One region of the Aeromicrobium sp. JP4 genome, then DNA from elsewhere that is predicted to be linked to it. Evidence: predicted binding sites of a transcription regulator. Region 1 holds the regulator's gene; the other holds the start of a gene.
What was found. Region 1 encodes HrcA, which represses chaperone genes, less so after heat shock. Its sites were predicted from a motif close to TTGGCACTCGNNNNNNNCGAGTGCCAA; they were not measured.

Region 1 (14,899 bases):
ATCCTGTTCACCGGCGACCTGGGGGAGGAGGCGCAGCGTGGCCTCGGCCGGCTCAACGCCGACCTGTCCGCCGACGTCCTCAAGGTGGCGCACCATGGCAGCGCAGACCGCTGGGAGGGACTGCTCGAACGGGTCGGTCCGTCGGTCGCGCTGGTCGGCGTCGGGGCGGACAACCCGCACGGGCACCCGACCTCCGCGGTGCTCGACGACCTCGCGCGTCAGCGGGTCGCGGTGTGGCGCACCGACACCTCCGGCACGATCGCCGTCCTCGATCGCGACGGGCGCCTCGTCGTGTCGGCCCGGTGACCTATTCTCGGGACGTGGCGAACCCGTTCGGCAAGATCCTGCTGGTCACCGGCAACTCCGAGTTCCTCTCCGACCGCGCCAAGCGCCAGGCCGTGGCCCAGGTCCGCGAAGCCGCTCCCGAGGCCGAGATCGCCGAGACGGCCGCCTCGGCCCTGGCTCCCGGCGAGTTCACGGCCCTCACCAGCGCCTCGCTGTTCAGCCAGGCCACCGCGGTGGTCCTCACGGATCTACAGGATCTCGGCGAGCAGGTCGCCGGAGAGCTGCTCCAGTACGCCGCGTCGCCGTCCGACGACACCGCCGTCGTGCTCGTGCACGGCGGGGGAGCCAAGGGCAAGGGCCTGCTCGACAAGCTGCGCAAGACTGCAGCCGTCTCCGAGGTCGCCCAGCAGGCGCCGAAGTACGAGCGCGACCTCATCGCGTGGGTGCGTCAGGAGGCCCGCTCGCAAGGGCGCGCCATCGACGACGAGGGCGCCGCCCTGCTCGTCGCGGCCGTGGGCTCCGACCTGCGGTCGCTCGCGGCCGCGGTCGACCAGCTCGTCACCACTCTGGCCGAGGGGGAGCGGCTCGACGCCACCGTGGTCGGCCGCTACTTCGGCGGCCGAGCCGAGGTCCGCGGCTACGAGATCGCCGACGCCGCCCTCGACGGCCGGCTCGACCTCGCGCTCGAGCGGGCGCGGTGGGCCGAGTCCGCCAAGGTCGCCCCGCTGCTGATCACCGCCGCGCTCGCCTCGGGGCTGCGCCAGTTGGCCCGGGTCGCCACCGCCGATCCCGGCCTGCGCGACGCCGACCTGGCGCGCGAGGTGGGCGCACCGCCGTTCAAGATTCGCTCGCTGCGCCAGAGCGCCCGCGGCTGGAGCGAGGCCTCGCTGCGCCAGGCGCTCGACGCCGTCGCCCACGCCGACCTGCAGGTCAAGGGCGGCTCCGCCGAGCCCGGCCACGCCGTCGAGCGGATGATCATCGACATCGCCGTGGCTCGCGCCCGCACGTCGTAGGCAACGCGAAAACGCCCCGCACCATCAGGTGCGGGGCGTTGTCGTGAAGATCAGAGCGAGGCGGCCTTCTTGGCGATCGCGGACTTGCGGTTCGCGGCCTGGTTCTTGTGGATGACACCCTTGGAAGCAGCCTTGTCGAGCTTCTTCGCGGTGTCGGCGGCGAGGGTCTTGGCCTCGTCGGTGTTGCCGGCCTCGACGGCCTCCTGGAAGCGGCGAACGGCGGTCTTCAGCGCGGAGCGCACGGACTTGTTGCGCTCGCGCGCGGCCTCGTTCTGCCGGTTGCGCTTGATCTGCGACTTGATGTTCGCCACGGCAAACCTTTTCTTTCGTCGTTCCGGTGATGAGAAGTCTTGGTCGCGTCCGAGCCCGTCGTACGGTGGGCTGGACACGCAATCGTCAATGCTACCAGCGGGAGCACCCGGTCCTCAAATCCGCTCCGTCTCGTACGCTCGGGTCGTGCAGCTCTTCTACGACATCCTCGTCTGGGTCCACATCGCGTGCTGGGTCGCGGCCCTCGTCCTGTGGGCCATGTCGCTCCGCGCCCCGCGGGTCCCCAAGGGCATGGCGCACGCCGTCGCCACGGCCCTGGTGATCGGCATCGTGCTCACCGGGATCGGCTCGGCCAGCGAGGCCGTGCACGACCCGAACAACGCCAAGGTCGGCGTCAAGCTCGTCATCGCGGCGGTCGCCACGGCGCTCGCGTTCATGAAGCAGAAGCTGCCCGCCCCGAACCCCTGGGGCCACGTCGTCGCAGCCCTGGTCGTGGTCAACGTCGTCATCGCATACGCCTGGCGATGATCGCTGGTCACGACCTGTGCCCGGGTCGTGGACAATGGACCTCACCATGACGCGCTCCACTCCTGCCCCCACCGTGGGGTCGACTCCGCCCGAACTGCTGCGGAACTTCTGCATCATCGCGCACATCGACCACGGCAAGTCGACCCTCGCCGACCGGATGCTCCAGCTCACCGGCGTCGTCGATGCGCGCGCCGCCCGCGCGCAGTACCTCGACCGGATGGACATCGAGCGCGAGCGTGGCATCACGATCAAGAGCCAGGCCGTGCGGATGCCGTTCACCAAGTCCGACGGTGACGACGACGGCACGACCTACATCCTCAACATGATCGACACCCCCGGGCACGTGGACTTCACGTACGAGGTGAGCCGGTCCCTGGAGGCGTGCGAGGGCGCGATCCTGCTGGTCGACGCCGCTCAGGGCATCGAGGCCCAGACGCTGGCGAACCTCTACCTGGCGATGGACGCGGACCTGCACATCATTCCCGTGCTCAACAAGATCGACCTGCCCGGCGCGCAGCCGGAGAAGTACGCCGCGGAGATCGCCGGGATCATCGGTGGCGAGCCCGACGACGTGCTGCGCGTCTCGGCCAAGACGGGCCAGGGCGTCGAGGCGCTGCTGAACCTCATCGTCGACGAGGTGCCGCCGCCCCAGGGCGACCCCGACGGTCCGCCGCGCGCGCTGATCTTCGACTCCGTCTACGACACGTACCGCGGCGTCGTCACCTACGTCCGCGTGATCGACGGCAAGCTCAGCCACCGCGACCGGATCAAGATGATGTCCACCGGCGCGGTGCACGAGATGCTCGAGGTCGGCGTCATCAGCCCCGAGCCCGTCAAGGCCGACCACCTCGGCGTCGGCGAGGTCGGCTACCTCATCACCGGGGTGAAGGAGGTCCGCCAGAGCCGCGTGGGCGACACGGTGACCTCGGCCACCAAGCCCGCCGCCGAGCCGCTGGGCGGCTACCAGCACCCGAACCCGATGGTGTTCTCCGGCCTGTACCCGATCGACGGCGACGACTTCGCCACCCTGCGCGACGCGCTGGAGAAGCTCCAGCTCAACGACGCCGCGCTCGTCTACGAGCCCGAGTCCTCCGGCGCGCTCGGCTTCGGCTTCCGCATCGGCTTCCTGGGCCTGCTGCACCTCGAGATCGTGCGCGAGCGGCTCGAGCGCGAGTTCAACCTCGACCTCATCTCGACCGCGCCGAACGTCGTCTACCGGGTGAAGCTCGAGGACGGCAGTGAGCACACCGTCACGAATCCGAGCGAGTACCCGAACGCCGGCAAGATCTCCGAGGTCTACGAGCCCATCGTGTCCGCCACGATCCTCGCGCCGTCGGACTACATCGGCACGATCATGGAGCTGTGCCAGGCGCGGCGCGGCCAGCTCGGCGGCATGGACTACCTCTCCGACGACCGCGTCGAGATCCGCTACACGCTGCCCATGGGCGAGATCATGTTCGACTTCTTCGACGCGCTGAAGTCGCGCACGAAGGGCTACGCCTCGCTCAACTACGAGCTGTCCGGCGAGCAGGCCGCCGACCTCGTGAAGGTCGACATCCTGCTCCAGGGCGAGCCCGTGGACGCCTTCAGCGCGATCGTGCACCGCGACAGCGCGTACTCGTACGGCGTCGCCCTGGCCGGCAAGCTCAAGGAGCTCATCCCGCGCCAGCAGTTCGAGGTGCCGATCCAGGCCGCCATCGGCGCGCGGATCATCGCCCGCGAGAACATCCGCGCGATCCGCAAGGACGTGCTCGCCAAGTGTTACGGCGGCGACATCAGCCGCAAGCGCAAGCTGCTGGAGAAGCAGAAGGAGGGCAAGAAGCGCATGAAGATGGTCGGCCGCGTCGAGGTCCCCCAGGAGGCCTTCATCGCCGCGCTCTCCACCGGCGACACCAAGCAGAGCTGAGCCGCTCGCCCGCCGCTCCGCTGCCCGCACAGGGTGGGCGGTGCCGCGCCCGGGGTGATTTCGTGACTGAGCGGTAACGGGGCCCTCCGCACGTATAGGGTGACCTGCATCACACGCTTGCCATCCGTCCCTGGGAGAACTCCAATGGCTGTTTCCGAAGCCGACCAGCTCTTGATCGTCCAGAACCGCGCTCGCAACGTCGGCGAGTTGTTCTTCGGCCGCGTCGAGGCCTCCGGGCCTCGCGAGGCGTTCCGCTACCCCGATGCCGACGAGAGCTGGCACTCGCTGACCTGGAACCAGGCCGGCGAGCAGGTCTCGAAGCTCGCGGCGGGCCTCGTCGCGCTGGGCATCGAGCCCGAGGAGCGGGTCGCGATCGCGTCCGGCACCCGCATCGAGTGGATCCTGGCCGACCTGGCGATCAACTCCGCCGGCGCGGCGACCACCACGGTCTACCCGAGCACCGTCACTCCTGACGTCGTCTACATCCTGTCCGACTCCGACAGTCGCGTCGTGTTCGCCGAGGACGACGCCCAGGTCGCGAAGCTGCGCGACGGCCGATCCGAGCTGCCGCAGGTCATGAAGGTCGTCGCCTTCGAGGGCGAGACCGACGGCGACTGGGTGATCTCGCTCGACGACCTCCTCGCCCAGGGCGAGAAGTACCTCGCCGACCACCCGGGCGTCGTGCAGGAGCGCATCGCCGCGACCGGACCGGAGTCGCTGGCCACCCTGATCTACACGTCAGGCACCACCGGACGACCCAAGGGCGTCCGCCTCGTCCACGACTGCTGGACCTACGAGGGTGCCGCCGTCGCCGCGCCGGGCCTGCTCACGATCGACGACCTCGAATACCGCTGGCTGCCCATGGCGCACTCGTTCGGCAAGGTGCTGCTCACGACGCAGCTCGCCGTCGGGTTCCCGTGCGCGGTCGACGGCCGCGTGCCGAAGATCGTGGAGAACCTCGCCGTCGTGAGGCCCACCTTCATGGGCGCCGCGCCGCGCATCTTCGAGAAGGCCTACGGCCGCATCGTCGGCATGATGGAGGAGGAGGGTGGCGCCAAGCTCAAGCTCTTCCACTGGGCCGAGCGCGTCGGCCTGCAGAAGTCGCGCCTCGAGCGGGCCGGCAAGCCCGTGCCGCTGCCGCTCAAGGCGCAGCACGCCGTCGCCGACAAGCTGGTCTTCTCCAAGGTCCGCGACCGCTTCGGCGGCCGGGTCCGCTTCTTCATCTCCGGTGCCGCGGCGCTGTCCACCGACATCGCCGAGTGGTTCCATGCCGCGGGCATCCTGGTGCTCGAGGGCTACGGCCTGACCGAGACCTCGGCCGGTGCCGTGGTCGGTCACCCCGACGACTACCGCATCGGCACCGTCGGTCGACCCTTCCCGGGCACCGAGGTCAAGATCGCGACCGACGGCGAGATCCTCATCAAGGGCCCCGGCGTCATGCGCGGCTACCACAACCTCGACTCCGAGTCCGCCTCCGCGCTGGTCGACGACGGCTGGCTCGCCACGGGCGACATCGGCGAGTTCGACGCCGACGGCTACCTGCGCATCACCGACCGCAAGAAGGACCTGTTCAAGACGTCGGGCGGCAAGTACGTCGCGCCGTCGCACATCGAGGGCGCGTTCAAGGCGGTCTGCCCGCTGGCCAGCCAGATGGTGGTCCACGGGAACGACCGCAAGTTCTGCTCGGCGCTCATCACGCTCGACCCCGACGCGGTCGACGCCTGGGCCGCAAATCACGGCATGGAGGGCAAGTCCTACCAGGAGATCGTCTCCTCGCCGGGGATCCAGCAGCAGATCGCGCAGGACATCGAGGAGCTCAACGCCAAGCTCAACCCGTGGGAGACGATCAAGAAGTGGGCCGTGCTGGACCACGACCTGTCGATCGAGTCCGGTGAGATCACGCCGAGCATGAAGGTGAAGCGGCGCGTCGTGGAGGACCGCTACTCCGACGTCCTCGACGGGTTCTACGCCGGGGCCTGACCGCGGGACCGCCCCGTACGCTGGGGACGTGGCGTTCGGCATCTACCTGCACGTGCCGTTCTGCTCCGTGCGGTGCGGCTACTGCGACTTCAACACGTACACCGCCGACGAGCTCGGCGGGCCGGACGTCGTCGGCGCCTCCCGGTCGACCTACATCGAGGCGGCGTTGAGCGAGCTGGCCCTCGTGCCCGAGCGCACCGTGGACACGGTGTTCGTGGGCGGCGGCACGCCGTCGCAGGTGGCCGCGAGCGACCTCGTGCGATTCCTGCGCTCCGTCGACGACCGCCTCGGGCTCGCACCGGGCGCCGAGGTCACCACCGAGGCCAACCCCGACAGCGTCTCTCCGCAGTCGTTGGCCGAGCTGCGCGAGGGCGGGTTCACCCGGATCTCCTTCGGCATGCAGTCGGCCGTGCGGCACGTGCTCTCGGTGCTCGACCGCACCCACGATCCCGAGCGCGTCCCGCAGGCCGTGGCGTGGGCCCGCGAGGCCGGCTTCGAGCAGGTCAGCCTCGACCTGATCTACGGCACGCCGTCGGAGTCGATGGACGACTGGCGCCACACCGTCGAGTCGGCCCTGGAGATGGAGCCCGACCACATCAGCGCCTACGCCCTGATCGTCGAGGCCGGCACCGCGTTCGCGCGCAAGGTGCGCCGCGGCGAGGTGGTCATGCCCGACGACGACGAGACCGCCGACAAGTACCTGCTCGCCGACGACCTGCTCGAGGCGGCCGGCCTGAGCTGGTACGAGCTGTCGAACTGGGCTCGCGACGAGGCGGCGCAGTGTCGTCACAACGTGGGCTACTGGAACGGCGGCGAGTGGTGGGGCGTCGGCCCGGGCGCCCACTCCTTCGTCGACGGCGAGCGCTGGTGGAACGTCAAGCACCCCGCCGCCTACGCCCAGCGCCTCGCCGCGGGGAACTCGCCGCGCGCCGACGGCGAGCGGCCCGATGCGCAGGCCCGGCACCTCGAGGACGTGATGCTGCGCATCCGGCTGGCCGAGGGGATCGAGCCGGCGCTGCTCGGCGACGTCGACCGCTTCATCCAGGCGGGCTGGCTCGAGCCGCTCGGGGACCGCGTCGTGCTCACACGTTCAGGTCGGCTGATGGCCGACCGCGTGGTCCTGGAGGCCGTCGGCGGCGAGTGAGACCTGTTCGGCGGACGTCGCGCTGCGCTACGTTCAGCGCATGGGGGACACGGAGGTCACCACCGCCCAGGGCGGGTCGACCGGCAAGGTCAGCCGCCCGGTCCTCACGGCCATGGTCATCGGGTCCATGGTGGGCGCCGGCGTCTTTGGGCTCCCGGCCCGCTTCGGCACGGCCACCGGCGTCGCCGGTGCGCTGATCGCGTGGACCGTCGCCGGCACCGGGATGCTCATGCTCGCGTTCTGCTTCCAGACCCTCGCGATCCGCAAGCCCGAGCTGGACTCCGGCGTGTTCATCTACGCCAAGGCGGGCTTCGGGGACTACGCCGGCTTCAACTCCGCCGTGGGCTTCTGGGCCAGCACGATGGCGGGCAACGCGTTCTACTGGATCTTCATCACGGCGACGATCGGCTTCTTCTTCCCCGAGTTCGGGGAGGGCGACACGCTGCTGGCCGTGGCGGTGTCGACCATGGGCGTGTGGGTGTTCCACTACCTCATCGCCCGGGGCGTGCGTGACGCGGCGGTCATCAACCGGATCGTCACGATCTGCAAGGTCATCCCGATCCTGACGTTCATCGTCGTGCTGGGCTTCCAGTTCGACGCAGGCGTCTTCAGCGACAACTTCTTCGCCTACGACGATCTGGGCACCCTCACCGAGCAGGTCAAGAACACGATGATCATCACGACCTTCGTGTTCATCGGGATCGAGGGCGCCAGCGTCTACTCCCGCTACGCGCAGCGACGCGAGGACGTCGGCCGCGCGACGGTGCTGGGGTTCCTCAGCGTCCTCGCGATCTTCTCGCTCGTGACCATGGTCTCCTACGGCGCCTTCAGCCAGGCAGAGATCGTGGGGACCCCTCAGCCGTCGATGATCGGGCTGTTCGAGCAGGCCGTCGGCCCGTGGGGCAAGTGGTTCATCAGCATCGGCGTCATCGTGTCGGTGCTCGGTGCCTACCTGGCGTGGACGCTGATGGCGGCGGAGGTCGTGTTCATCCCGGCCCGCAGCGACGACATGCCCAGGTTCCTCGGTCGGGAGAACGCTGCGGGCACCCCCATCGCCGCGCTGGTCGCGACGTCGATCGGCGTTCAGGTGCTGCTGGCCCTGACGCTGTTCATCGAGGACTCGTTGGACTTCATGCTGGACCTCACCACGAGTCTCGCGCTCGTGCCCTACCTGCTGGCGGCGGCGTACGCGCTGAAGCTCGCACTGAGCGGCGAGACGTACGAGGCGGAGGACTCCGCCGAGCGGCGCAAGCACCTGGTGTTCGCCGCCGTCGCCTCCGCGTACGCGATCTTCCTGTTCATCGCGGCGGGGCTGGAGTTCCTGCTGCTCTCGTGCCTGGTCTACGCGCCCGCCGCGGTGCTGTTCGTCGTCGCGCGCCGCGAGCGCCGCCTGCGGGTGTTCACCCCGGCCGAGCTGGCGTTGTTCGTGGTCATCGCCATCGGTGCGGTGGTCGCCCTCTACCAACTGCTCACCGGCGGGATCACCGTGTGATCCCACGTCCCGAAGGAGTCTCATGACGCAGCCCTCCGACGCCTACGGCGTCCACTCCGAAGTCGGCCGCCTCCGCAAGGTGCTCGTCTGCGCGCCCGGACTGGCGCACGAGCGGCTGACGCCCTCGAACTGCGACGACCTGCTGTTCGACGACGTCCTGTGGGTGCAGAACGCCCAGCGCGACCACCTGGACTTCGTCGACAAGATGCGCGAGCGCGAGATCGACGTGGTCGAGCTGCACGACGTGCTCTCCGCGACGATGGCCGACCGCACCGCGCGAGCCTGGCTGCTCGACCGCAAGATCGTGGCGAACGAGGTCGGCATCGGCCTCGTGGAGGAGACCCGCGGCTACCTCGACGAGCTGCCGGCCGACGAGCTGACGAAGTTCCTCATCGGCGGCCTGTCCACCCGTGACCTCCCGCGCGAGCTGGCGCCGGGCTACCGCGCCCTCGTCCGCGAGGCGCACGGCGGCCACGAGTACCTCATGCCTCCGCTGCCGAACACGCTGTACACGCGCGACACCACGTGCTGGGTACACGGCGGCCTGACGCTGAACCCGCTGTACTGGGCGGCCCGCAAGGACGAGACGCTCCTGATGAAGGCCATCTACGAGTTCCACCCCGAGTTCGCCGGGTCGAAGGTCTGGTGGGGCGACCCCGAGGAGAACTGGGGGACCGCCACGGTCGAGGGCGGTGACGTGCTCGTCCCGGGCAACGGCGTCGTGCTGGTCGGGATGAGCGAGCGCTCGTCGCGCCAGGGCATCACCCAGCTGGCGAAGGCCCTGTTCGACCAGGGTGCGGCCGAGAAGGTCATCGTCGCCGGCATGCCGAAGCTGCGCGCCGCCATGCACCTCGACACCGTCTTCACGTTCGCCGACCGCGACGTCGTCACGATCTACCCCGAGATCGTCAACACAATCCACGCGTTCACGATCCTGCCCGGCGAGGGACTGCCCGGCATCGAGGTCATCGACCACGAGGACGCGCTGTTCGTGGACGTCGTCGCCGAGGCGCTCGGGGTCGAGAAGTTCCAGATCGTCGAGACCGGCGGCAGCGAGTACGACACCGAGCGCCAGCAGTGGGACAGCGGCAACAACCTCGTCGCGCTCGAGCCGGGCGTCGTCATCGCCTACGACCGCAACACCCACACGAACTCGCTGCTGCGCAAGGCCGGCATCGAGGTGATCGAGATCGTCGGAGCCGAGCTCGGCCGCGGCCGCGGGGGCGGGCACTGCATGACGTGCCCGATCATCCGCGACCCGCTCGATGCCTGAGGAGTCAGGAGCGCGCCGACGCTGGGTGCGGCTCGGCCTGGTCGCGGTCCTGCTGACGGTCATCGTCGTGGTGATCCGCGGGCTGCTGGGCGACATCGACTGGGAGCAGGTCCGCACCGCGATCGCCCAGCTCGCGCCGTGGCAGTTCGCCGTCCTCGTGATCGGGCTGCTGGTGCGCCAGTTCCTCAATGCCCTGCCGCTCGCCCTGTTCATCCCGGGGTGTCCGCCGATCAGGGCCATGCAGAACGACCAGGCGGCCATCCTGATGACCACGGTCGCCCCTCCGCCCTCCGACGTCGTGCTGCGGCTGGCGATGTTCGGGTCCTGGGGGATCCCGGCGCCGGCGGGCCTGGCCGGCACCGTCATGAACACCGTGACGTTCTACGTGGTGCGATTCGGCGCGCCGCTGCTGGGGATCGCGCTGATGCTCGGCCTCGGCACGTTCTACCTCGGCGAGTTCGTCCCCGCCGTCCTGAGCGGTTCGGTGAGTGCCGCACTCCTGGCCGTCGTGTGGCTGGCGTTCCGCGGCGAGGCGTTCACGGTGGGTTTCGCCCGCCGGCTGGCACGGTTCGTCGGACGGATGCGCCACGGGGTCGACCCCGAGGCGTGGGCTGCCTGGGCGGCGGACTTCCGCGGGCGCGTCGTCGACCGCGTCCCGTGGGCACTGCCGCGCTCGGTACTCGCCCTCGTGGCGATGGTCGTCGTCGATGCGACGCTGATCGTCGCGTCGCTGCGGTTCGTCGGGGTCACCACGTCGGAGGTTCCCGCCATCGAGGTGCTCGTGGCCTTCCTCGTCGCCTACCCGCTGACGCTGTTCCCCTTCTCGGGGCTCGGCATCCTCGACGCGGTCGTCGTCGCGACCCTGCTGGCGATCGAGGCCGGCGCGGACGAGGCCGAGCTCGTGGCGGGCTTCGTGATCTGGCGCACGATCACGATCGCGGGGCCGCTCGTGCTGGGGCTGCTCTCCGTGGGGCTGTGGAAGCTGCAGCTGCTCAGGGCGAGGTGACGAAGTCGATGAGCTCCTCGACCCGGCCCAGGAACGCGGGCTCGAGGTCGGTCCAGGAGTCGACCCGGCCGAGGATCGCCTTCCAGGCCCGCGCGATGTCGGCCTGGTCGTCGTGCGGCCAGCCCAGGTGGGCGCAGATGCCGCGCTTCCACTCGATGCTCCGCGGGATCGTCGGCCAGGCGTCCATGCCGAGCCGCTGCGGCTTGATCGACTGCCAGACGTCGACGTAGGGGTGCCCGACCACGAGCAGGTGCGGCACGTGCGCGACCTCGTCGGCGAGACGCTGCTCCTTCGATCCGGGCACCAGGTGGTCGACGAGCACGCCGAGCCGGCGCTTCGGACCGGGGGAGAAGTCGCGGACGATCGCCGCCAGGTCGTCGATGCCGTTGAGGTACTCCACGGCCACGCCCTCGGCGCGCAGGTCGTCGCCCCAGACCTTCTCGACGAGCTCGGCGTCGTGGCGGCCCTCGACGTAGATCCGGCTGGGCAGCGCGACCTTCGCCCGGGTGTCGGCGGCGATCCGCGAGCCCGAGGCGGTGCGGGTGGGCGCGGCCTTCCCCTTCGGCGTGGGGGCGACCAGCACGACCGGCTTGCCCTCCAAGAGGAAGCCGGGGCCGAGCGGGAAGACCTTGCGTCGCAGGCGCCGGTCCTCGAGCTGGACCGTGCCGAGGTCGCGCTCGACGCGCATGATCTCGCCGACGAAGCCCGTGGAGGCCTCCTCCACGACGAGGCCGGTGTCGGCAGCCACCTCGGTGGAGCGGCCGCGGGCGGGCCGGCGCCAGTCGCCGGAGAGGACGTCGGAGCCGTAGCGGTCAGCCATGGCCGAACCACACTCCCAGGAGTCGCTGGTGGAAGTCCTCGACGTCGTCCTTGGTGCCGCTGTCGAGGGTGTCGTGCACGATCAGCCCGATCGCCAGGTCGACCGCCGCGGGCCAGCTCTCGGGCACGGTGGCGGGGATCTCGTCGGTGACGAGTGCGCCCAGCGCGACGTCGGGGGAGTGGCCGGGCCGGGTGACCACCATGACCAGCTCGCCGCCCTCCGGGCCGTGGCCGAGGTGGCTGACCTCGACGAAGGCCTCGCCCACGGCACTCGCCCAGACCGCGGCCATCGTCCCGCCGCGCGACTCGTGCGCGACGGTGGTCCCGTCGGCGGCCGTCACGGCGTAGGGGGTGTACACGAGCACCTGGCCGCCGTCGGCGACCTCGATCGCGCCGTCGGGGCGTACGGAGACCTCACTCACCCCGACAGGTTGCCATGCCGCCCGGCGGCCTCCGCGCAGGCGCACCGCCCTCGACGACCTCGGTAGACTGGCACTGGTCAGGTTCGAGTGCCAGCAGCGTGGGAGGTGACAGCGTGATCGAGGACCGTCGGCTCAACGTCCTGCGAGCCATCGTCGAGGACTACGTCGCCACGCAGGAGCCCGTCGGCTCCAAGGCGCTCGTCGAGCGTCACCGCCTCGGCGTCTCGTCGGCCACGATCCGCAACGACATGGCGGCCCTCGAGGACGAGGGCTACCTCACGGCGCCGCACACCAGCGCCGGCCGGATCCCCACCGACAAGGGCTACCGGATGTTCGTCGACCGGCTGGCCGAGGTCAAGGCGCTCTCGGTCGCCGAGCGCCGCGCCATCGAGACGTTCCTCTCGGGCGCCATCGACGTCGACGACATCGTCATGCGCAGCGTGAAGATCCTCGCGCAGCTGACGAACCAGGTCGCGATCGTCCAGTACCCGTCGCTCACGCGCTCCACCGTCCGTCACGTGGAGCTCGTCGCGCTCGAGGGCTCGCGCGTGCTGATCGTCGTGATCACCAGCAGCGGCCGCGTCGAGCAGCGCATCGTCGAGCTCGCGCAGACCCCCGGCGAGGGCCTGCTGAGCGACCTCAAGTCGCGCATCGTCCGCGCCACGCTGGGCGAGCGGCTGCCCGAGGCCTCGCTGCGGCTGGCCGAGCTGATCGACACGTTCGCCACCGACGACCGCCCGGTCGTCACCTCGATCGTCACGACCCTGGCGAACACGTTCTCCAACGAGCGCTCCGACGAGCGCGTGGCGGTCGGCGGCACGGCGAACCTCGCGCGCTTCGGCGCTGACTTCGACACCGCGATCCGTCCCGTGCTGGAGGCGATGGAGGAGCAGGTCGTGCTGCTGCACCTGCTCGGTGAGGCCACGGTCGGACCGCACGTGCGGATCGGGCGCGAGACGGGCCGCGACGACCTGTCGGGCACGGCCGTCGTGTCCAGCAACTACGGACCCGACGGCGAGAGCTTCGCCCAACTGGGCACCATGGGACCGACGCGCATGGACTACCCCGCCACGATGGCCGCCGTCGGCGCCGTCGCCCGCTACGTCGGGCGGATCCTCGCCGACGGCTGAGCGATCCACCCCAGGAATTGCGAGAGAGAAAGAGACCTTGGACTACTACGAACTGCTGGGCGTGTCCCGCGAGGCGACCCCGGAGGAGCTGAAGAAGGCGTACCGCCGGCTGGCCCGCCAGCTGCACCCGGACGTCAACGACGCCCCCGACGCGTCCGAGCGCTTCAAGGAGGTCACCACGGCCTACGAGGTGCTGTCCGACCCGCAGAAGCGCGCCGTCTACGACCGTGGCGGCGACCCGCTGTCCGCCGGTGGCGGCATGGGCGGCGGCTTCGGCCAGGGCTTCAGCTTCGACGACATCATGGATGCGTTCTTCGGCCAGACGTCCTCGCGCGGCCCGCGCCCGCGCGTGCAGCGCGGCCAGGATGCGCTGCTGCGCCTGTCGATCTCCCTCGCGGAGGCCGCGTTCGGCGTCAGCCGCGAGATCAAGGTCGACACCGCGGTGACCTGTGAGGTCTGCGACGGCACCGGCGCGAACGAGGGCTCCGAGCCGGTCACGTGCGGCACCTGCCACGGCCACGGCAACGTCCACCACGTCCAGCGCTCGCTGCTCGGCGACATCCGCACCTCGCGTCCGTGCCCCACGTGCCACGGCTACGGCACGGTCATCCCCGACCCCTGCCGCGAGTGCAACGGCGAGGGCCGCGTCCGCTCGCGCCGCAGCCTGCAGGTCAACGTGCCCGCCGGCGTCGACGACGGGAACCGGATCCAGCTCGCCGGCGAGGGCGAGGTCGGCGCGGGCGGTGGCCCGGCCGGCGACCTCTACATCGAGGTCAAGGTGGCCCGCCACCCCGTCTTCACGCGCCAGGGCGACGCCCTCGCGTGCCAGATCACGGTCCCGATGACCGCTGCCGCGCTGGGCACCCGCATCGACCTGCCCACCCTCGACGCGGAGCGCGACGAGGTCGACGACGCCGAGCGCTCCGTCCCGATCGAGGTGCCGCCGGGCACCCAGTCGGGCGAGACCGTGGTGGCCCGTGGCTTCGGCGTCCCGCGCCTGCGCGGCTCGGGTCGCGGCGACCTCACCGTGCACGTCGTGGTGGAGACCCCGCGCGAGCTCGACGCCGAGCAGCGCGAGCTGCTCGAGAGGCTCGCCGCCGCGCGCGGCGAGGAGCACGTCGACCCGGTCGTGGGTCACAACTCGCGCTCCGGCGTCTTCGGCCGCATCCGCGACGCCTTCAAGTGAGCCGGTCGCTAGAGTCGGCGCATGGCTGCTGACTGCATCTTCTGCAAGATCGTCGCGGGCGAGATCCCGGCCGACGTCGTCGCCGAGTCCGAGCACACGATCGCGTTCCGGGACATCAACCCGAAGGCGCCGGTGCACGTGCTCGTCGTGCCGAAGGTGCACGAGCGCGACGCGGCGTCCCTCGCCTCGGCGGAGCCCGCCGTCGCGGCCGAGCTGCTGGCCCAGACGCGTGTGGTGGCCTCGCAGGAGGGGTACGAGGACTACAACCTGGTGTTCAACACCGGGGAGAACGCGGGACAGACCGTCTTCCACGCGCACGTGCACGTGCTGGCCGGCGTCGACGTCTCGAAGCTGTTCCTGGCCTGACGCTACGCTGGAGGGGTATGACTGACGACACTGCACAGCCACGACACACGGTGACGATTCCCGCGTCCGTGCCCCTGGT
Region 2 (14,899 bases), 410 kb from region 1:
CCACCGCTCGGGCGACTCGCCGAGATCGACGTTGAGGTCCACGCGGCCGGCCATGGCCCGACGCTACCGCGCGCCAGGTCATCGCTGGCGGTGACGTTCCGGGGGTGCGCACCGGCGTGTCGACCCCGCGAACGTCACGCTCAGCGCTGCCGTTCCACCAGGAAGGCGCGCGCCTCGTCGGCCACGCGGGTCAGCACGACCGTCGCGGTGCGGGACCCGGTGAGCTTGAGGCGGGCCACGAGCCGCTCGGGCACGACGTCGACGCCTCGCTTCTTGATCGTGAGGGTGCCGATGTCGCGCTCGCGCAGGGCGGCGCGCAGCTGCTTCTCGCGGAAGGGCAGCTCCTCGACGACGCGGAACGCGCGGCCGAAAGGCTCGGCCGCGGGGGAGTCCGTGGTGATCCAGGCGATGCGGGGGTCGAGGAGGTGGCCGCCGAGGTCCTCGGCGAGCTCGGCCACGAGCCCCGCCCGGATCACGGCGTCGTCCGGCTCGACGAGGTGCGACAGGACGTCCCCGACGCGGGCCCGGGCGCCACGACCCACGAGCGAGGCGCCGCTCGGCAGCACGGTGGCGTGGCGGGCCGGGTCCTGGCCGAAACCGGCCCCCCAGAGGCTCGCCTCGACGAGGTCGCCGCCGTGCGAGACCCACTCGGCCTGCACCCCCGGGGGGACGGCGTCGTGGGCGATGCCCGGCATCACCTTGGCCACGGCGCGGCCCTCGAGCAGGCCCGTGACGAAGTCCCAGGCGGGCACGAGCGCGTCGAGCCGGAACGTGCGGCCGGCGCCGTCGCGACGCGCTGGGTCGACGAAGGCGACCTCGTCGGCGCCGATCGGGGTCGTCGTGGCGTCACCGACCTCGACCGTCCCGGCGAGGCCGAGTGCGGCCAGGTTGGCTCGCGCGATCGCGGCGCGGACGGGGTCGAGCTCGACGCCGCGCACCTCGAGGCCTGCCCGGGCAGCGGCGATCAGGTCGCCGCCGATGCCGCAGCCGAGGTCGACCACCCGTTCGGCGCCGAGCGCTGCCAGCCGGCTCGCTCGGTGCGCCGCGACCGGCGCCCGCGTGGACTGCTCGAGGGCGTCGGGGGTGAAGTAGAGGAGCTCGGCCTCGGTCCCGAACTTCGTGACCGCGCGTCGCCGCAGGTGGTGCTGGGTGACGGCCGCCGCGACGAGCTCGGCGGGGTGGTCGCGTCGCAGTCGCGTGCCCAGTGCGAGGTCGGACTCGCGCCCCGCGCCGTCGGCCACCTGCGCCAGGAGCGCCTGCCCGGCGGGGGCCGTGAGCTCGGCGAAGGTGTGCGCATCCACGCGCCAGAGTCTGCCACCGGACGCTCTCCCGACCTCGGCTCTGGCACTCCGTTTGGTCGAGTGCCAGCCGGTGCTACGCTGACAACTGGCACTCCCACCGAGTGAGTGCCAACCGAACGTTACTCATCCGAAAGGGGAGGTCGACCAGTGTCGGTCACCATCAAGCCGCTCGAAGATCGCATCGTCATCAAGGCCGGAGAGGCCGAGCAGACCACCGCGTCGGGTCTCGTCATCCCCGACACCGCCAAGGAGAAGCCGCAGGAGGGCGAGGTCGTGGCCGTCGGCCCCGGTCGCGTCAGCGACAGCGGCGAGCGCATCCCCGTCGACGTGGCCGTCGGCGACAAGGTGCTCTTCAGCAAGTACGGCGGCACCGAGGTCAAGCACGGCGGCGAGGAGTTCCTCATCCTCAACGCCCGCGACGTCCTCGCCGTCATCGCCTGAGTCCACCCAGCCAACCGTTAGGGAGCACTCGTGCCCAAGATTCTGGAATTCGACGAGGACGCACGCCGCGCCCTCGAACGCGGTGTCGACAAGCTCGCCGACACCGTCAAGGTGACCCTCGGCCCCAAGGGCCGCTACGTCGTCCTGGACAAGAAGTGGGGCGCCCCCACGATCACGAACGACGGCGTGTCCGTCGCGCGTGAGATCGAGCTGGACGACCCGTTCGAGAACCTCGGCGCCCAGCTGGCCAAGGAAGTCGCCACCAAGACGAACGACGTCGCCGGTGACGGCACGACGACCGCCACGGTGCTGGCCCAGGCCATGGTCCACGAGGGCCTGCGCGCCGTCGCGGCCGGCGCCAACCCGGTCGGCCTGAAGAAGGGCATCGAGGCTGCCGTCGAGGCGGTCACGAACGAGCTGCACTCGCGCGCCCGCGCCGTCGACTCGGTCAAGGACATGTCGGCCGTCGCCACGGTCTCCAGCCGTGACTCGGTCATCGGCGAGCTCATCGCCGAGGCGTTCGACAAGGTCGGCAAGGACGGTGTCATCACGGTCGAGGAGTCCAACACCATGGGCACCGACCTCGAGTTCACCGAGGGCATGCAGTTCGACAAGGGCTACCTGTCGCCGTACATGGTCACCGACACCGAGCGCATGGAGGCCGTCCTCGACGATCCGTACATCCTCGTCAACCAGGGCAAGATCTCGGCCGTGTCCGACCTCCTGCCGCTGCTGGAGAAGGTCGTCCAGTCGGGCAAGAGCCTGTTCATCATCGCCGAGGACGTCGAGGGCGAGGCCCTGTCCACGATCGTGGTGAACAAGATCCGCGGCACGTTCACGTCCGTCGCGGTCAAGGCGCCGGCCTTCGGCGATCGCCGCAAGGCGATGCTGCAGGACATCGCGACCCTCACGGGCGCGACGGTCGTCACCCCCGACGTCGGCCTCAAGCTGGACCAGGTCGGCCTCGAGGTGCTCGGCACCGCGCGTCGCGTCGTCATCACGAAGGACGACACGACGATCATCGACGGTGGCGGCGACCAGGCCGAGGTCGAGGGCCGCGTGGCCCAGATCAAGGCCGAGTTCGAGCAGACCGACTCCGAGTGGGACCGCGAGAAGCTGCAGGAGCGGCTGGCCAAGCTGGCCGGTGGCGTCTGCGTCATCCGCGTCGGCGCGGCCACCGAGGTCGAGCTCAAGGAGAAGAAGCACCGCATCGAGGACGCCGTCTCGGCGACCCGCGCGGCCATCGAGGAGGGCATCGTCCCCGGCGGTGGCTCGGCGCTGGTCCACGCGGTCGGCGTGCTGGACCAGGACCTGAACCTGTCCGGCGACGAGGCCCTCGGCGTGCGCATCGTCCGCAAGGGCGCCGACGCCCCGCTGGAGTGGATCGCCCGCAACGGCGGCGTCTCCGGCGAGGTCGTGGTGGCCAAGGTCCGCGAGTCCGGTGAGGGCTACAACGCGGCCTCGAACGAGTACGGCGACCTGCTCGCGCAGGGCATCCTCGACCCGGTCAAGGTCACGCGTTCGGCGCTCGCCAACGCGGCCTCGATCGCGGCCATGCTGCTCACCACCGAGACCCTCGTGGTGGACAAGCCGGCCGACGAGGCCGACGATCACGCTGGCCACAACCACTGATCGGTCCCTGCTGACGATCTCGTCACGCACGAAGGCCCCGGGCACCCGCCCGGGGCCTTCGTCGTGTCCGGCGACGCCGCGACGCGTGGGTGAGACACGGGGACGACAAGGCGCGTCGGGCCCAATAACCTAGGGGTCGACCCGGTGTCCGCACCCGTTGATAGGACTGCCCCATGACGACGCCATCGACCACCTGCCCGTGGTGGTGCACCGACCACCGCTCCGGCGAGACGGCTGAGGACGAACAGCACGCGCGCGTGTTCCCGGTGCCCGGGGGTGCCTGGGTGGCGATCCTGCACGGGACCCTGCCCGGCGACCGGATCGAGCTGGCCTACGGCGCCGAGGCCTACGCCGCGTCCGCGGGAGAGAGCCGGGCCTTCGCGGCCGCCCTGCAGCACGCGGCCGACGTGTTCGACCGGATCGTCGCCGACGTCGAACGGGCCGCCGGGCTGGCCGGCGACCGCAGGAGGGTCAGCGCCCGGCGGAGTCCATGAACTCGCGGACTTCCACCAGCAGGTCGCCCAGCGACAGTCCGAAGGCCGCCTCGAGGGCCAGCAGGGTGTCCAGGCTCGGGTTGGCCGACGACCGTCCGGTGGCGTTGTTGTTCCGGTTGTTCTCCAGGTTCTGCACCTGGTTGCGGCTCAGGCCCGCGCGGTGCGCGAGGTCCTCCTGGGTCATGCCCGCGCCCTCGCGCCGGTGGCGCAACCAGGAGGCGAAGGCGCTGGCGACCTCGGCGGTGTGGGCCGTCGGTGTGCGTTTGGGCATGCACAACAGCATGGGCCCAATGGGCAGCCGGTGCAGCCCAATACGGTAGGGCTGAAGTCCGGTGCCCGGAAGTCTGGTGACACGCCTCACATCTATGTTACATTCACAATGTCACATACCGCTGACCGAGGAGATCGCATGACCGTCACCGACGATCGCGCCGCCGTCGAGTTCCGCCAGTCCATCGACATGGACACCGAGCTGGAGCGACTGCTGGAGTCCGCCGCCGTCCTGTCGTACGACCCCGACCAGGAGATCGACTGGGCCAAGCCCCTCGACCCGACCAAGTACGGCCTCAACCCCGAGTGGTCCACCCTCTACGGCACGCCGCTGTGGGACTCGATGAGCGAGCAGCAGCGGATCGACCTCACCCGTCACGAGGTCGGCTCCATCATGAGCACGGGCATTTGGTTCGAGACGATGCTGCAGTCGATGGTGCTGCGCTCGCAGTACTCCGCCGACTACGGCGACCCGGAGTTCCGCTTCGCCCTCACCGAGATCGCCGACGAGTGCCGGCACTCGCTCATGTTCAGCAAGACGTGCAGCAAGATGGGCGTCCCGCACTACCGCCCGCGCCGGCTCTTCCACGAGCTCGCCCGCGTCTTCCGCAGCACCGCCAACGGCGAGCAGTCCTACGCGTCGATCCTGGTCGCCGAGGAGGTCCTCGACGTCATGCAGCGCGACTGGATGCGCGGCGAGAACGTGCTCGAGGAGGTGCGCACCACGAGCAAGATCCACGTGGTCGAGGAGGCGCGCCACATGAAGTTCGCGCGCATGGAGGTCAAGGAGTACCTCGAGGGGGTCTCCAAGCCGCGGCGTCACCTCGCGGCCTTCGTCATCTCGGTCGTCGCGGCGATCATCGTGGACTCCCTGGTGAACGACGACGTCTACGCCAACGTGGGTCTGGACCCCGAGGTGGCCAAGGCGGCCGTGAAGGCCAACACCCACCACCAGAACCTCATGCGGATGAGCTGCGTGCACCTCATGGACTTCCTGTCCGAGGTCGGCCTGCTCACCCCGGCCGCGATGCGGATGTACCGCACCGTCCACATGCTCTGACCCGGCCCGGCCGACCCTCGAACCCGAAAGCACCCGCCGTGGCCTACGCGATCACCCAGTCCTGCTGCAAGGACGCCTCGTGCGTCTCGGTCTGCCCCGTGGACTGCATCCACCCCACTCCCGACGAGCCCGACTTCGGCACCACCGACATCCTCTACGTCGACCCGAAGGCCTGCATCGACTGCGGGGCCTGCGCCGACGCGTGCCCCGTGGCGGCGCCCAAGGCGATCGACCTGCTGCGCGGTGCCGAGGCGGTGTTCGCCGACCTCAACGCCGAGTTCTTCGAGCGGCGCCCGCCGCGGGAGAAGCCGAAGACCCACACGTGGGACGAGATGGGCGGCGACCTCGAGCGCTCGCTGTCGATCGCGATCGTGGGCACCGGCCCGGCGGCCGCGTACACGGCGCGGCAGCTGCTGCTGTCCACCGATGCGAAGATCACGATGATCGACAAGCTGCCCGTGCCGGGCGGCCTGGTGCGCGGCGGGGTGGCGCCCGACCACACGGACACGAAGAAGTTCGCCGACCTCTTCCACTGGGCCTACCGCCACCCCCGCACGAAGATGGTGATGAACGTCGAGGTGGGCCGAGACATCTCCCACGCGGAGGTGCTGCAGCACCACGACGTCGTGATCTACGGCGTCGGCGCCCGTCGCGACCGCGAGCTGGGGGTGCCGGGGGAGGACCTGCCCGGCGTGTACCCGGCGCCCGAGGTGGTCGGCTGGTACAACGGCGCGCTCGACGTGGCTCCCGACGGCGTCGTGCTGTCCGGCGACCGCGTGGTCGTGGTGGGCAACGGCAACGTGGCCCTCGACCTCGCCCGCCTGCTGCTGCACGACCCCGAGGTGCTGGCCCGCACCGACATGCCCGACCACGCCGTCGCCGCCTTCCGCGGTCTCGACGTGCGCGAGGTCGTCCTGCTCGGTCGCCGGGGACCCTCGGCCGCGGCGTTCACCCGTCCCGAGCTGCTGATGATGCCCCCGGGCATCGACGTGGTCGTGGCCCGCGACGAGTTCACCGAGGCGGAGCTAGCCGACGCCGAGCCCGAGTCGAACGCCGCCGTCCTGGCGGCGCTGCCCCTGGTCGACGTCGACCTCACCGCACCGCCCGGCGAACGCCGCCGGCTGGTGTTCTCGTTCGGCCGCCAGGTCGTCTCGGTGGAGGGGGGCGAGCGCGTCGAGGCCGTGCAGGTGGCCCCGTCCGGAGTGCCCGAGCAGGCCCAGAAGGTCCCGTGCGGCACCCTGATCCGCGCCACGGGTCACCGCGGCACCCCCGTCGCGGGCCTGCCCTTCGACGAGGACACCGCCACCGTGCCCAACGAGCACGGGCGCGTGGTCGACCCGGCCACGGGCGAGGCGGTCCCCGGCACCTACGTCGTCGGCTGGATCAAGCGCGGCGCCACCGGCGGCATCGGCACCAACCGCACCTGCGCCCACGAGACGATCGCCACGATCGTCGCCGACGCGAACGCCGGTCTCATCCCGCCGGCGCCGAAGCGCAGGCTCACGTTCGGGCCGTTCGTGCGCACCCGGGTCGACCGCGTCGTCGGCCGCCGCCGGATGCTCGCGATCGAGAAGGCCGAGGAGACGCGGGGCCACCGCGAGGGACGCCCGCGCGTGAAGTTCGAGTCGGTCGACGAGATGCTCCGGGTCAGTCCCGCCACGAGCCTGCACTGACGGCTCAGATCACATCCCGCGCGTGTGGGAGCGCGGTCGCGCGCGGGTAGACTCGGCCCATGGTGGGCATCCCCGACAAGTTCTCCTCCCTCGGCCTCACGTACGACGACGTCCTGCTGCTTCCCGGCGAGACCGACGTCATCCCCAGTGAGGTCGACACCACGACCCGGCTCACGCGCGAGATCTCGCTGCGGATCCCGCTGCTGTCCAGCGCGATGGACACGGTCACCGAGTCGCGCATGGCCATCGCGATGGCGCGCGAGGGTGGCATCGGCATCCTGCACCGCAACCTCTCGATCGACGACCAGGCGTACCAGGTCGACCTCGTGAAGCGGACGCAGACGGGCATGATCCCCAACCCCGTCACGATCGGCCCGAAGGCCACGCTCGAGGAGCTCGACGAGCGCTGCGGCGAGTACCGCGTCTCCGGCCTCCCGGTCGTCGACGAGGACAACACGCTGCTGGGCATCGTCACCAACCGCGACCTGCGCTTCACGCCCGTCGCCGAGTGGGCCACCACGCTCGTCCACGACGTCATGACCCACATGCCGCTCATCACCGGCCCGGTCGGCATCAGCCGCGAGGACGCCTCCGCCCTGCTGCGCCAGCACAAGCGTGAGCGCCTGCCGATCGTCGACGACCAGGGCAAGCTCGCCGGCCTCATCACCGTCAAGGACTTCGTGAAGTCCGAGCAGTTCCCGATGGCCAGCAAGGACGCCGAGGGCCGCCTGCTCGTCGGTGCGGCCGTCGGCTTCTTCGGCGACTCCTACGAGCGCGCCACGCGCCTCATGGAGGCCGGCGTCGACGTGCTCGTGGTCGACACGGCCCACGGCCACGCCCGCGCCCTGCTCGACATGGTGCGCAAGCTCAAGGCCGACTCCGCGTTCGACGGCGTGCAGATCATCGGCGGCAACGTCGGCACGCGTGAGGGCGCCCAGGCGCTGGTCGATGCGGGCGTCGACGCGGTGAAGGTCGGCGTCGGGCCGGGCTCCATCTGCACCACGCGCGTCGTCGCGGGTGTCGGCGTGCCCCAGATCTCCGCGGTCTACGAGGCGTCGCTGGCGGCCGAGCCCGCGGGCATCCCCGTGATCGCCGACGGCGGCCTGCAGTACTCCGGCGACATCGCCAAGGCGCTCGTCGCCGGCGCCGAGAGCGTCATGGTGGGCTCGCTGCTGGCCGGCTGCGAGGAGAGCCCCGGCGAGCTGATCTTCGTCGCGGGCAAGCAGTACAAGACCTACCGCGGCATGGGCTCGGTGGGCGCGATGGCCTCCCGCGGCAAGAAGTCCTACTCCAAGGACCGCTACTTCCAGGCCGACGTCACGAACGACGAGAAGATCGTCCCCGAGGGCATCGAGGGCAGGGTCGCCTACCGGGGTCCGCTCTCCTCGGTCGCGCACCAGCTGGTCGGCGGCCTGCACCAGTCGATGTTCTACGTGGGCTCGCGGTCGATCCCCGAGCTGCGTGAGCGCGGACGCTTCGTGCGGATCACGTCGGCGGGGCTCAAGGAGAGCCACCCGCACGACATCCAGATGACCGTCGAGGCGCCGAACTACACGATCCTCTGACGCGATCGGCGCCCGATAGGCTGGGCGGGTGAGCATCGACATCGGACTGGCCAAGCGAGGCCGGCAGGGTTACCACTTCGACGACATCGCCATCGTGCCCAGCCGTCGCACGCGCGACCCGCAGGAGGTGTCGACGCACTGGCAGATCGACGCCTACCGCTTCGACCTGCCGGTGATCGCCGCGCCGATGGACTCGGTGATGAGCCCCGAGACCGCGATCGCGCTCGGCAAGTTCGGCGGCCTCGGCGTGCTCAACCTCGAGGGCCTGTGGACCCGGTACGAGGATCCCCGCCCGCAGCTGGAGGAGATCGCCCGGATCGAGCCCGCGCAGGTCACCCGGCGCCTGCAGCAGATCTACAGCGAGCCGATCAAGGCCGAGCTGATCACCGCCCGCCTGCAGGAGATCCGCGACGCCGGCGTCACGGTCGCCGGCTCCCTGTCCCCGGGCCACACCAAGCAGTTCGCCGACGCGGTCGTGAAGGCCGGCGTCGACCTGTTCGTCATCCGCGGCACCACGGTCTCGGCCGAGCACGTCTCGGGCAACGCCGAGCCGCTGAACCTCAAGGAGTTCATCTACGAGCTCGACGTGCCGGTGATCGTGGGCGGCTGCGCCACGCACCAGGCCGCGCTGCACCTGATGCGCACGGGCGCCGCGGGCGTGTTGGTCGGCTTCGGCGGCGGCGCCACCCACACCACGCGCAGCGTGCTGGGCGTCGCGGTGCCGATGGCCTCCGCCGTCTCCGACGTCGCCGCGGCACGCCGCGACTACCTCGACGAGTCCGGCGGTCGCTACGTGCACGTCATCGCCGACGGCTCGATCGGCCGCAGCGGTGACCTCGCCAAGGCGTTCGCCTGCGGCGCCGACGCCGTCATGATCGGCTCGCCGTTCGCGCGCGCCACCGATGCGCCGGGCCAGGGCTTCCACTGGGGTGCCGAGGCCTGGCACGACGACCTGCCGCGCGGCGAGCGCGTGGAGATCGGCACGGTCGGCTCGCTCGAGCAGGTGCTGTTCGGCCCGTCGCACGTGCCCGACGGCACGATGAACCTCGTCGGGGCGCTGCGCCGCGCGATGGCCACCACCGGCTACACCGACCTCAAGGAGTTCCAGCGCATCGAGGTCGTCCTCGGGTGACGCTGCGCGTCGCAGCCGGCCAGTACGCCTCGGCCGGCGACGTCGAGGCCGACATCGCCACGGTGGTCCGGGCGATCGAAACGGCGCGCGCCGACCTGCTGGTGATGCCCGAGCTCTTCCTGGGCGGCTACCGAATGCCCCCGATCGTCGTGGGGGAGACCGACCCGCGGCTCCAGCCGATCGCCGACGCGGCCGCGACGGCCGGCACGGTGGCGCTCGTCGGCGCCTGCCTCGACGGGCCCGACGGCTTCACGATCTCCACGCTGGCGTTCGGCCTGGGCGACGACCCGGCCGGCCGGCGGATCTACGACAAGCAGAACCCGTGCGGCGACGAGGGCGACCACGTCGTGGCCGGTGCCCACAGCGTCCTCGTCGACGTGAAGGGCTGGGCCGTGGGCCTCTCGATCTGCTACGACGGCTGCTTCCCCGAGCACGCCCGCGCCGTGGCGCTCGCCGGCGCCGAGGTCTACGCGGCCTCGGTGGCCTACTACGCCGGCAGTGCCCATCGCCGCGAGGTCTACTACCGGGCCCGTGCGGTCGAGAACGGCATGTTCGTGGTGGTCAGCGGGCTCAGCGGCTCGGTGGCCGGTGCGGAGTTCGACGGCGGCAGCGCCGTGTACGACCCCGAGGGACGCGTCCTCGCCGAGGTCAGTGAGGTCGAGGGGCTCGCCGTGGCCACGCTCGACCGGCCGCTGCTGAAGGCGACCCGCGCCACCCACACGATGCTGGCCGACGTCCGCGACCCCGGTCCGGTGGTCCGGCGGTGACTGCGGAGATCGTCGAGGTCGACTTCCTCGACCCGCGGGCCGCTGCGCTGCGCAGCCGCATGGCGACGGAGATGGCCGAGCTCTACGGCGAGGCCCGCCACGGCACGGGCGCCGAGGGGATCGACCCCGACTCGGTGCTGGCCTGCCTGCTCGTCCTCGACGGCGACGAGCCCGTGGGCACCGTGAGCCTGCGCCGGCTGCGCGACCTCGTCGAGGTCAAGCGGATGTACCTCCTGCCGTCCACCCGCGGCACGGGCATCGCGGCGCGCCTGCTGGCCGGGATCGAGGCGCGCGCCGCCGAGATCACCGACCGTGTCGTGCTGCACACGGGGGAGCGGCAGCGCGCCGCGATCGCCCTCTACACGCGGTCGGGCTACGAGCCCATCGAGGTCTACCCGCCGTACGACCAGGTGCCGGAGTCGGTGTGCTTCGCCAAGCGCCTCGGCGGCACCGGCGTAGTGTAACCGTCGTTGACATGATGTGACAGACGCGGTGTCACATCAGGCCGTTCCGGGGTATCGTCCTCTTCATGCCTGATGTCGCCCAGATCACAGTCGCGCCCGCGCGCATCGCCGAGCTCACCGCCCTGATCCGGGCCACGGGCACGGAGACCCGCACGACCGTCTCGCCGCTGGACGGCGCCGACGTCGCCACCGTCCCGGTCTCCACCGACCAGGACGTGCTCGACGCCTTCGCGGCGGCCCGCGTGGCCCAGCTCGACTGGGCCCGCACGCCGCTGCGCCGCCGCAAGAAGGCCCTGCTGCGCCTCCACGACCTCGTGCTGAAGCACCAGGGCGAGCTGCTCGACCTGATCCAGCTGGAGTCGGGCAAGGCCCGCTCCCACGCGTTCGACGAGGTGCTGCACACGGCCCTGACCGGCCGCTACTACGGGCGCAGGCTGTCGCGGATCCTCGGCCCGCACCGGCGCAACGGGGTCTACCCGGTCATCACGGGCGTCCGCGAGCACCACCAGCCGAAGGGCGTCGTCGGGCTGATCACGCCATGGAACTACCCGCTCTCGATGGCGCTCGTCGACGGCCTCGCCGCGGTCGCTGCGGGCAACGCGGTGGTGCACAAGCCCGACAGCCAGTCGCCCCTCACGGCCCTGGCGATCATCGAGCTCATGCACCGCGCCGGCTTCCCCAAGGACCTCTGGCAGGTCGTCAGCGGAGCCGGCTCCGTCATCGGCTCGGTGATCATCGACCACGCCGACTACATCTGCTTCACGGGCTCCACGGCCACCGGCAAGCGCATCGCCGCGCAGTGCTCGCAGCGGCTCATCGGCTGCTCGCTCGAGCTGGGCGGCAAGAACCCGATGATCGTCCTGCCCGGCGCCGACGTCGAGAAGGCCGTCGAGGGCACGGTGACCGCGGCGTTCAGCTCGGCGGGTCAGCTGTGCGTCTCCATCGAGCGCGTCTACGTGCACGACTCGATCTACGACCGCTACCGCGACGGGCTGGCCGAGCGCCTCTCCCACCTGGCCTACGGCGCGAACGCCGACTGGGAGGTCGAGATGGGCACCCTCGTCTCGCCGTCGCAGCTGGCCACCACCCAGAAGCACGTCGCCGACGCGCTCGACCACGGGGCGACCCTCGTCTCGGGCGGTCACGCCCGCCCCGACATCGCGCCGTGGTTCCACGAGCCCACCGTGCTGGAGGACGTGCCCGAGTCGGCGCTGTGCTTCGCCGAGGAGACGTTCGGCCCGCTCGTCTCACTCCACCGGTACCGCAGCATCGGCGAGGCCGTGCAAGCGGCGAACGACACCCCCTACGGACTGAACGCCAGCGTCTGGGGTCCGGCGCGCCGGGCCCGCAAGGTCGCCACCCGGATCAAGGCCGGCACCGTCAACGTCAACGAGGGCTTCGCCGCCACCTTCGGCAGCATCGGCGCGCCGATGGGCGGCATGAAGGAGTCGGGCACCGGCCGCCGCCAGGGCGCCGAGGGCCTGCTGCGCTTCACCGAGACCCAGTCGATCGGCGTCCAGCGGGTGATCCCCGTGGGGGGCCCGTCGTTCTTGTCCAAGCGCACCTTCGGTGCCCTCCTGACCATGGGCCTCATCGGCCTGCGTCGCTTCACCCGCCGGGCCTGAGAGGAAGACGAGCATGAGTGAGTTCGACTACGACGTCATCATCGTGGGATCGGGGTTCGGCGGCAGCGTCTCGGCGCTGCGGCTGACCGAGAAGGGCTACAAGGTCCTCGTCGTGGAGGCGGGGCGCCGCTTCGCCGACCACGAGTTCGCGAAGAACTCCTGGCACCTGCGCGAGTACCTGTGGGCGCCGAGGCTGGGGTGCTACGGCATCCAGCGGATCAACCTGCTGCGCAACTCCCTCGTGCTGGCCGGCGCGGGCGTCGGCGGCGGGTCGCTGGTCTACGCCAACACCCTCTACGAGCCGCTCGACCCGTTCTACGAGGATCCGGCGTGGAGCCACATCACCGACTGGAAGAGCGAGCTGGCGCCGTACTACGACCAGGCGAAGCGCATGCTCGGCGTCAACCCGGTCACGCAGATGAGCCCGGCCGACACGGTCGTGAAGAACACGGCGGAGCGCCTCGGCTACGGCGACAGCTTCCACTTCGCGCCCGTCGGCGTGCTGTTCGGTGACGACGAGGGACGCGACGTCGGCGACCCCTACTTCGGCGGCGTCGGTCCCGCCCGCCGCACCTGCATCAACTGCGGTGAGTGCATGTCGGGCTGCCGCCACAACGCGAAGAACACCCTGGTGAAGAACTACCTCTACCTGGCCGAGCAGGCCGGCGCCGAGGTCCGCGACCTCACCACCGTGGTCGACGTCCGCCCGGCGGGTGGCGGCTACGAGGTGCACACGCGCTCGACCCGGAAGTGGCGCGGCAAGCAGCCGGTCATCCGCGCCGAGCAGGTCGTCTTCGCCGCCGCCTCGCTGGGCACCCAGCGGCTGCTGCACCAGCTGCGCGACTCGGGCAGCCTGCCGAACATCTCCGACCGGCTCGGACTGCTCACCCGCACCAACTCCGAGGCCCTCATGGGGTCGGTGGCGATGCACCGCGACGTCGACTACACCCGCGGTGTCGCGATCACGTCCTCCATCCACCCGAACGACACGACCCACATCGAGCCCGTCCGCTACGGCAAGGGCTCCAACGTGATGATGTTCGTGCAGATGGTGCTGTCCACGGACGGCAGCGGGAACGGCAAGCCGAGCGTGTTCACGGTGCTCAAGAACATCGTCAAGATCGCGCCGCGGCTGCCCAAGCTCTACGACGCGTTCCACTGGTCCGAGCGCACCGTGATCGCCCTGGTGATGCAGGCGCGCGACAACTCGATCACCACCTACACGAAGCGCCGGCTCTTCGGTGGCCGCAAGATGACCACGAAGCAGGGGTCGGGCGAGCCGAACCCCACCTACATCCCCGAGGCGCACCGCGCGGTGTCGGAGATGGCCGACTACATGGACGGCGTGGCCGGCGGCATCGTCACCGAGCCGATCGGCATCCCGATGACGGCGCACTTCCTGGGCGGCTGCGCGATCGGCGACTCGCCCGAGACCGGCGTGATCGACCCGTACCAGCGCCTCTACGGCCACGAGGGACTCCACGTCATCGACGGCTCGGCGATCAGCGCGAACCTCGGCGTGAACCCCTCGCTCACGATCACCGCGCAGGCCGAGCGGGCGGTGGCGCTGTGGCCCAACCGCGGCGAGCGCGACGAGCGGCCCCCGCTCGGCCGCGCCTACCGCCGTCTCGAGCCGGTGATGCCGAAGAACCCGGTCGTCCCCGAGTCCGCGCCGGCCGCCTACCGCCTGCCGATCGTCCAGGTGTCCTGAGGCGCGCCGACGCTACGGCTCTCGGTCCCGCTCGGGACGGAACGTGCCCGAGGGTGTGAGCACGAGGTCCACGGGCCGGTCGTGCGGCTCGCTGGGCACGTGCGGCAGCAGCTCGTCCTCGAACACGACGGCGCAGGTGACACCGGTGAAGTCCGCCAGCGCGCGGTCGTAGTACCCCGCGCCCCGGCCGAGCCGGTTCCCGGCGTGGTCCACGGCCAGTCCCGGCACCAGGGCCACGTCGCACGTGGCGAGGGCCTCGGGGCCCAGCGTGGGGCCCGTGGGCGCGGGCACGCCCAGCGCGCCGGCGACCACCGCGCCCGGCTCGTACGCCGCCCAGTCCAGCGACCGGTCGGGCCGGCTCACGGGCACCAGCACCTCGACGCCCCGTCCCACCAGCATCTCGAGCAACGGGGCGGTGCCGGGCTCGCTCGGCAGCGACAGGTAGGCCGCGACGCGCCGCGCCCGCACCAGCGCGGGGAGCGCGGCGGCATGCAGGGCGATCGCCTCGGCCGCGAGGACCCGATCCCCGGCCGGCCTGGCCCGTCGACGTGAGGCGACCGCTTCGCGGAGGTTGGACTTCTCACCCGTCACGGAAGTCGACATGGCGCTAGCCTAGGGCCGATGAATGCACTGGCAGCCGCACAGAAGAAGATGCGCTCGGACGGACTGCCCGAGCAGGCCATCGACGTCTTCACGGCGTTCTACCACCAGCTCCACGAGGGCGCGTCCGGCCTGATCCCGGAGTCCGAGGTCGAGCCGCTGAA

Region 2: a site for HrcA is predicted at 1,342-1,368, ahead of groES (co-chaperone GroES). Genes of this name have one in related genera too.

What each region holds. Positions count from the first base shown of each region.
Region 1 covers NZ_CM143290.1:1,017,550-1,032,448, reverse strand. The annotation lists gene ACY1JX_RS05075 (ComEC/Rec2 family competence protein) at 1-306, shown strand, start outside; gene holA (DNA polymerase III subunit delta) at 321-1,298, shown strand; gene rpsT (30S ribosomal protein S20) at 1,349-1,609, opposite strand; gene ACY1JX_RS05060 (hypothetical protein) at 1,755-2,096, shown strand; gene lepA (translation elongation factor 4) at 2,143-4,002, shown strand; gene ACY1JX_RS05050 (AMP-dependent synthetase/ligase) at 4,147-5,982, shown strand; gene hemW (radical SAM family heme chaperone HemW) at 6,011-7,126, shown strand; gene ACY1JX_RS05040 (basic amino acid/polyamine antiporter) at 7,167-8,618, shown strand; gene ACY1JX_RS05035 (arginine deiminase) at 8,641-9,891, shown strand; gene ACY1JX_RS05030 (lysylphosphatidylglycerol synthase domain-containing protein) at 9,884-10,897, shown strand; gene ACY1JX_RS05025 (DUF3097 domain-containing protein) at 10,884-11,717, opposite strand; gene ACY1JX_RS05020 (hypothetical protein) at 11,710-12,138, opposite strand; gene hrcA (heat-inducible transcriptional repressor HrcA) at 12,252-13,268, shown strand; gene dnaJ (molecular chaperone DnaJ) at 13,306-14,454, shown strand; gene ACY1JX_RS05005 (histidine triad nucleotide-binding protein) at 14,476-14,820, shown strand; gene ACY1JX_RS05000 (PhoH family protein) at 14,838-14,899, shown strand, end outside.
Region 2 covers NZ_CM143290.1:1,426,863-1,441,761, reverse strand. The annotation lists gene ACY1JX_RS07115 (LamB/YcsF family protein) at 1-54, opposite strand, end outside; gene ACY1JX_RS07110 (class I SAM-dependent methyltransferase) at 141-1,301, opposite strand; gene groES (co-chaperone GroES) at 1,449-1,742, shown strand; gene groL (chaperonin GroEL) at 1,773-3,374, shown strand; gene ACY1JX_RS07095 (hypothetical protein) at 3,548-3,868, shown strand; gene ACY1JX_RS07090 (helix-turn-helix transcriptional regulator) at 3,846-4,139, opposite strand; gene ACY1JX_RS07085 (AurF N-oxygenase family protein) at 4,278-5,198, shown strand; gene ACY1JX_RS07080 (4Fe-4S binding protein) at 5,237-6,871, shown strand; gene guaB (IMP dehydrogenase) at 6,931-8,436, shown strand; gene ACY1JX_RS07070 (GuaB3 family IMP dehydrogenase-related protein) at 8,471-9,568, shown strand; gene ACY1JX_RS07065 (carbon-nitrogen hydrolase family protein) at 9,565-10,335, shown strand; gene ACY1JX_RS07060 (GNAT family N-acetyltransferase) at 10,332-10,799, shown strand; gene ACY1JX_RS07055 (succinic semialdehyde dehydrogenase) at 10,865-12,424, shown strand; gene ACY1JX_RS07050 (FAD-dependent oxidoreductase) at 12,438-14,135, shown strand; gene ACY1JX_RS07045 (5-formyltetrahydrofolate cyclo-ligase) at 14,148-14,738, opposite strand; gene ACY1JX_RS07040 (UTP--glucose-1-phosphate uridylyltransferase) at 14,757-14,899, shown strand, end outside.